One region of the Ligilactobacillus saerimneri genome, then DNA from elsewhere that is predicted to be linked to it. Evidence: a T-box and tRNA genes for the amino acid it is inferred to sense, from the RefSeq annotation. Region 1 holds a T-box; the other holds one or more tRNA genes.
What was found. The T-box of region 1 lies ahead of tyrS (tyrosine--tRNA ligase). A T-box ahead of a tRNA ligase gene usually reads a tRNA of that ligase, here a tRNA-Tyr.
Positions count from the first base shown of each region.

Region 2: it encodes a tRNA-Tyr, which carries the amino acid that the T-box ahead of tyrS (tyrosine--tRNA ligase) is inferred to sense. The anticodon was not compared.

Region 1 covers NZ_CP144759.1:1,242,749-1,246,168, reverse strand. The annotation lists gene V3C97_RS06150 (SMC family ATPase) at 1-149, shown strand, start outside; gene V3C97_RS06145 (metal-dependent hydrolase) at 163-744, shown strand; gene V3C97_RS06140 (Fur family transcriptional regulator) at 857-1,300, shown strand; T-box leader at 1,301-1,496, shown strand; gene tyrS (tyrosine--tRNA ligase) at 1,544-2,800, shown strand; rRNA gene V3C97_RS06130 (16S ribosomal RNA) at 3,314-3,420, shown strand, end outside.
Region 2 covers NZ_CP144759.1:296,210-299,629, reverse strand. The annotation lists gene nadE (ammonia-dependent NAD(+) synthetase) at 1-203, opposite strand, end outside; gene V3C97_RS01400 (GntR family transcriptional regulator) at 291-989, opposite strand; gene proC (pyrroline-5-carboxylate reductase) at 1,013-1,810, opposite strand; tRNA gene V3C97_RS01390 (tRNA-Gln) at 1,906-1,977, opposite strand; tRNA gene V3C97_RS01385 (tRNA-Tyr) at 1,981-2,066, opposite strand; gene V3C97_RS01380 (peptide MFS transporter) at 2,329-3,420, opposite strand, start outside.

The DNA of each region.
Region 1 (3,420 bases):
TTCGGATTATTGAAGGCCAGAACCGATTGATTGGTATGATTAGTCACGTTGAAGGGATGGAGGAAGAAATTCCTAATCAGTTGCAGGTGATCCAAGAAAACGGTCGAAGTCATATCCGCTACATGATTGACGGAGTTATTCAATCATAAGGAGGGGTGTGAAGTGCAATGGAAAACACACATAACAACAACCTTGGCCTTAACGCTACCCTTGGTGGCCGCTAGCAATGAGGTTTCATGGATTAATGTTGGAGCCTTAGCGGTGGGTAGTCTTCTGCCAGATATTGATCATCCACAATCAGTTATTGGAAAGCGGCACAAAGTAGTTAGTAACGTAACGCGCACCGCGTTTGGTCATCGCGGGGTTACGCATTCGTTTATAGGTATTTTTGTAGTGTATGGGCTGATGCTATTTTTTCAAAAAAATTATCTTGCACCGCCGACTAAATGGTTGCCGTTTTGGTTGATTGTGGGATATCTTGCGCATATTATCGAAGATAGTTTTTCCTCACGCGGGGTTCATTGGACGTGGCCGTTTTTTAACAAAAAACGTAAACAACGTTTATTCATATATTATCGAACTGGAAGCTTGAGCGAGTATTTGTTGTTAGGTTTCTTTATGTGCTTAATAATTGTAGAGTTATATCTCTTTTATCAGGCAGCTTGGTCGCATATTATTCCCGTTGATGTACAAGGAAAGATAGGAATGTGGATCATGCGGATCCAAACTATGCTGTATTTTTGATAGTTGTTTTTAAAAATTATAATATTAAATAATTGCTAATCATGAGTGAAAATAGTAGAGTGAAAGTAGTATTAGAACGTATTTAGAGCCTAGAGAAAGGAGACTTGCTAAGATGGAAAACCAAGCAACATTAGCACAAGCGGCAGCTAAATTACGGGCCAAACATGTCAAAAATACGCCTCAACGGCAGGTGATTTTATCTTATCTGATGACTTCTAAGGAACATCCTTCAATCAAGATGATTCACGAACACGTTGCTGCTAACGGCTTTAAGGTAAGTTTAGCAACGATTTATAACACCTTAGAGATTCTCCAAGAAAAAGAATTAATAATTCAAGTTGCAGCTGACAGCGATGGACATATGCGGTATGATTATTATCAGAAACCTCACTATCATGTGATTTGTGTGCGGTGTAATAAAATCATCGACGTGTTTCATGATGGTTTCCAGGCGGTGGAGCAGGATGCTGCACAAGCAACTGGTTTTAAGGTTTACAATAGTCAGTGCGAAGTATATGGATTATGTCCTGACTGTCAAGCTGAATTAGCAAAATAACTTGTGACGTTGAAGTGGTACAGTAGGATGATGGTCCCTTTTGTCAGAGACCTGGTGGGAGCTGTAAACCAGGAAAAACCATTTATCTGAATTACAACTATGGAGTTGCGGCGGGTCATTCCGTTATCGATGACAGAGCGACTGGAGAACTATCTCCAGTAACCTGGGTGGTAACGCGGAAAATTTCGTCCCTAGTATTGATACTGATACTAGGGACTTTTAATTTATTAAGGAGGTACGAGTATGGCAAACATTCTCGAAGATCTAAAATGGCGGGAAGCCGTTAACCAAGTAACTGATGAAGAAGGTTTGAGTAAGTTATTAGATAAAAAAGCAGTTGGATTATACTGTGGAGTTGATCCAACAGGTGACAGTTTACACATTGGTCACTTGGTACCATTCATGATTCTCAAGCGTTTCCAGATGGCTGGAAATCGGGCCCACATTATCATTGGTGGGGGGACAGGTTCGATTGGTGATCCATCAGGCAAAAAGTCAGAACGGGTATTGCAAACAATGGAACAGGTACGGCACAATGAACAAGCGCTAACAAAGCAAATGCAAAAATTGTTCGGTGCGGATAATATTACAATTGTTAACAATTATGAATGGTTGTCACAGATCAGCTTGCTAACGTTCTTGCGTGATTATGGGAAGTTATTCAACGTTAACACAATGTTGAACAAGGAAATCGTCGCTAGTCGTCTAGAAGTTGGGATTTCATACACAGAATTCACTTACCAGATCTTACAATCAATTGACTTCTTACATCTATGGCAAACACGTGATGTACAACTGCAAATTGGTGGTGGAGATCAATGGGGAAACATCACTTCCGGGGTTGATTTGATTCACAAAACCGAAGGGTCTAAGGCTGAAGCATATGGTTTGACTGTGCCACTGATGCTAAAGGCTGATGGGACCAAGTTTGGGAAAACAGCTGGCGGTGCTGTTTGGTTAGATCCAGAAAAGACTACGCCATACGAATTCTACCAATTCTGGTTGAACCAAGATGACCGGGATGTAGTCAAATTCTTGAAATACTTTACTTTCTTAAGTAAGGAAGAAATTGAAGCTTTAGCTGAAAAGGTCAAGACAGAACCAGAAAAGCGTGAGGCGCAACGGCGGTTAGCCCAAGAAGTGACCAAGTTTGTCCATGGCAAAGAAGCAGTACGGGAAGCAGAAAACATCTCTCAAGCTCTCTTCTCTGGCGAAGTAAAGAATTTAACAGCTCACGAAATTGAACAAGGGTTTAAGAAGATGCCAACGGTTGAAGTGCCAGCTGGTAAGGAAAATATTATTTTGTGGTTAGTAGATGTGGCTAAAATTGAAAGTTCGCGGCGTCAAGCGCGTGAAGATGTGAAGAATGGCGCTATCCGGATTAACGGAGAAAAGATCACTGATGTTGATGCAGAAATTGACACAGCTGCAGCATTTGATGGGAAATTTGTGATTGTTCGGCGGGGAAAGAAGCGTTATTTCTTAGCACGAGTAAAATAATTAATTATTAACAGGGAAAGGGAGCCACTCTTTTCCTGTTTTTTGTTTAGATAATAAATACTGAGCGTGAAAAAGAAGAATTTTTTTGAAGTGATTTAACGAACAAACGGATAGTTTTATGTAGATATTCTTTGATAAAGTGCTTATTTATATAGCATTAAAACAATAGATTTGTTTAAAGTTCGGATTTGATGACCGTGATGATTTTTGTGGATGCAATTCTTAAAAATAAGGGGTTGACGCTGGCGGTAAAAGTGGCTATAGTAATACATGCTGTTGATGCGAAACAAGTTGATTGTTGTAAAAGTTAAGTGATTGATTCAAAAAAGTGTTTGACATCGATTGATGGTTTTGGTAATATAATCAAGTCGCATCGCGATAAAGTAGATCTTTGAAAACTGAACAAAGTTTCGACAAATCAAATGTGTGGGACTTCTTGCTAGACGCAAGAGCAAAACATTTGCGAATGTCAATTCGCTAGTAATTTTTACGAGTCTAATCGACTTAAGATTTTAAATCGAGAGTTTGATCCTGGCTCAGGATGAACGCTGGCGGCGTGCCTAATACATGCAAGTCGAGCGCATCGGCCCAACTGATTGAAGATGCTTGCATCCGATTGA
Region 2 (3,420 bases), 670 kb from region 1:
AATTCTTGGATAGCAATTTGACTTAATTTCCCTGCCAAAGTTGAGTCTTGTCCGCCAGAAATTCCTAACACTAGTGCCTTTAAAAAGGGATGTTTTTTTAAGTATGCCTTTAGAAAATCCACCGAACGCCGAATTTCGTCTTGGGGATTGATTTGCGGTTGAACTTTTAATTCTTCAATAATCTTACGCTGCATTTCACGCATAACACTGCCTCCCGTAGTTTAAATAATGTAGCCTTAATTGTACTCTTATTTATTCTTAGAAACTATACTTGTTCGCAAAACTTTAAACTAACGTTCGAGATAGAATTCAAACCGGTTGCCCACATACTGTGTTCGTACATATTCGAACGGTTGCCCATTTTTAAGTTGTGAGACCTGGCGCAGACGTAATACAGCTGCTCCTCGTTTAATCCCTAAATAAGCCGCAATCCGCTCAGAAGCTGCTACCGCCGAAACAATCTGTTCTGCATGTCCCATGGTCATCCCATGCTGCTCTAAGGTCCGATAGAGTGATTGCGTGATTTGTTCACGATCAAAATTCTTTACCAAGTGAAAAGGAACAGTTGCTACTTCAAAGCAGATCGGAATATTATCTGCATATCGGATGCGTTCCATTCGAAGGACTCGTTCACCTGCTTTGAGGTTAAGTTTCTCGCTTTCACTTAATGATGGAGTAGTCACAACATAAGAGATAGTTTTACTAGACGGCATTTTCCCTTGCGCCTCCGTTATCTCGGTAAAACTTGTTACTCCAGTCATCTTTTCCTGAACCTTTTTACGGGCAACAAATGTCCCTGCTCCAATATGTCGTTCCAATAAACCTTCATCTACTAATGTTTGAATCGCTTGTCGCAACGTCATCCGACTAACCCCAAACTGCTCTGCCAGTTCTCTTTCAGCCGGAATGCGGTCCCCAACGGCCCATTCTCCATCTTCGATTCGCTGCCGAATCTCATTATGTATTTTGATATAAATCGGCGAACTCACACTCTCACACTCCTTCGCATAACTTATTCGTTTTCTCTAGCGACTGTGGCATCAATTCCCTTAATAACCGCAGTCATAAAACCTGCTTCTTCCATAGCTAACAGGCCAGCCACAGTGGTTCCCCCTGGAGAACATACTTCATCTACCAGTTCCCAAGGTGTTTTAGTAGTGGCTAATGTTTTCTGGGCGCTCCCTTGAACTACTTGCGCAGCAATTTGCGTTGCGGTGACCTTATCTAAACCATACTTAACTCCGGCCCGAGCCAACGCATCAATAAAGAAGTAGATAAAAGCAGGTGAACTTCCGGCAAGAGCCGCGAAGATACTAAACTTGTCCTCTGCTAACTCAATTGTTGCCCCAATTGTATCAAACAATGCTACTACTCTCTGCCAGTGATCGGTGGTCACAAATTCGTTGCGGGTTAATGCTGTCATTCCCGCTGCAATCTCAACATTAACATTTGGCATGATGCGAATCATTTCCAATTCAGCTTGATCTAAAATTTTCCGCATTGTTGCTAAATCACATCCAGCAATCATAGATACAATCACTGGTCGCTTCCGCAGTAAAGATGCCTTCACTTCCAAGAGTACAGTGCGGAGCTGAGCAGGTTTTATGGCCAAAAAGACCAAATCTGCTTGGTTCACCACTTCTTCATTGCTTGCACAAGCATGTAAGCCTTGAGCCTGCGCATACGGCTCATAGGAAGAACGGTGTGCACTATGAAGATAGATTTCTCCTCCTGTAACTGCATGTTGGTTAAGCCAACCATTGATGATCGCACGTCCCATATTACCTGCACCGATAAAACCTATTTTCATTTTTTCCTCCTACTAAATACGTCCATAAATTTGCTAGTTTAATTTTAGCATGGTAAATAAAAAAACGTTACCCAAGAAGGTAACGTTTTGAAGAATTGGGGTAACTGGATTCGAACCAGTGCATCACGGTACCAAAAACCGTTGCCTTACCGCTTGGCCATACCCCAATGTGGTGGATGGGAGTGGATTCGAACCACCGAACCCGAAGGAGCGGATTTACAGTCCGCCGCGTTTAGCCAGACTTCGCTACCCATCCATAAGTATTTGTAAGTTGTTATCAATCAGTAACTAACTGACTTAATTATAATAACGTGGACACCCGAAAAATGCAAGTGTTTTTTGTAAAAAAATCAAAAAAATTTCAAAATGTAAATTTAGGCGCTAATTCTTAGCTTATTTAAGATATGCTTCCTTTTTCTCTATTAGCTAAAGTACACTTCTAAATAAAAAAACTATCCATATTAAACATACATGTTTAACATGAATAGTTTTCCAATTATATCAGCTCAATTCTAGGTTTATTCAACCCCATCCATTAAGCGTTTGATTGCTGGAACCATTAAAAGAACAATTAACCCGAAGCCAATTGTAATGGCACCAATCCAACCGTAATAGGCAACTTCTGTTCCTTGGGAGTAGAATTTAACAATTTGTGCGTTGATGGCCTGAGCAACGGCGTCAGCGATGAACCAAATACTCATCATCTGTGCTTTGAACGCTTTTGGCGCTAATTTTGTTGTAACAGACAGACCAATTGGTGAAATTAACATTTCCCCAACAATAACAAGAGCCCAACTTACGATTAACCACAGTGGACTTACTTTAACACCAGTTCCATACAACATGCCTGGCAACATCATCCAGACAAAGGAAGCACCAGCGAAAAAGAGTCCATAGGCAAACTTAGCTGGTGATGATGGTTGCTTAGAACCCATCTTTGTCCACAACCATGCAAAGAATGGAGTGTATAACAAGATAAAGAGTGGGTTAAAGGATTGGAAAAGACTAGCTGGGAAAGGTAACCCGAAAATTGATAACTTAGTCTGATCGTTGGCAAAGAGGGCTAATACCACTGAACCTTGTTCTTCGATTGACCAGAACAAGATAGAAGCGATAAATAGTGCCACATATGCTTTTACCCGTGAACGTTCTACCTTTGTTGTCTTCTTACTATGCAACATCAATGCAAAGTAATAAACAGGAATTAAGATCGCCAAAATAGTAACTAAGTTAATGATATTGTTAATATTTAAGCTTCCTAAGACCGCCATGATCCCGAGAATAACTGCCAAAACAACCACAGCCATTGTAACCCGAAGAGAATACTTTTTGATCTGATCAGGTTCAATTGGATCAGTTGGGTACAAACTATCTTTTGGTAAGTCCTTGCCTTGAATAGTATATTGTAATAAACCAAAGAACATACCCACAGCAGCTAAGGAGAACCCTAAGTGGAAGTTAACCTGCTGACCTAAGAAACCAACAATCAGTGGTGCTAGCAAGGAACCAACATTAATCCCAAAGACAAAGATCGTAAATCCAGAATCACGCCGTTGGTCGCCTTCTTCATAAAGACCACCAACCATTTCTGAAACGTTTGGCTTTAGCAT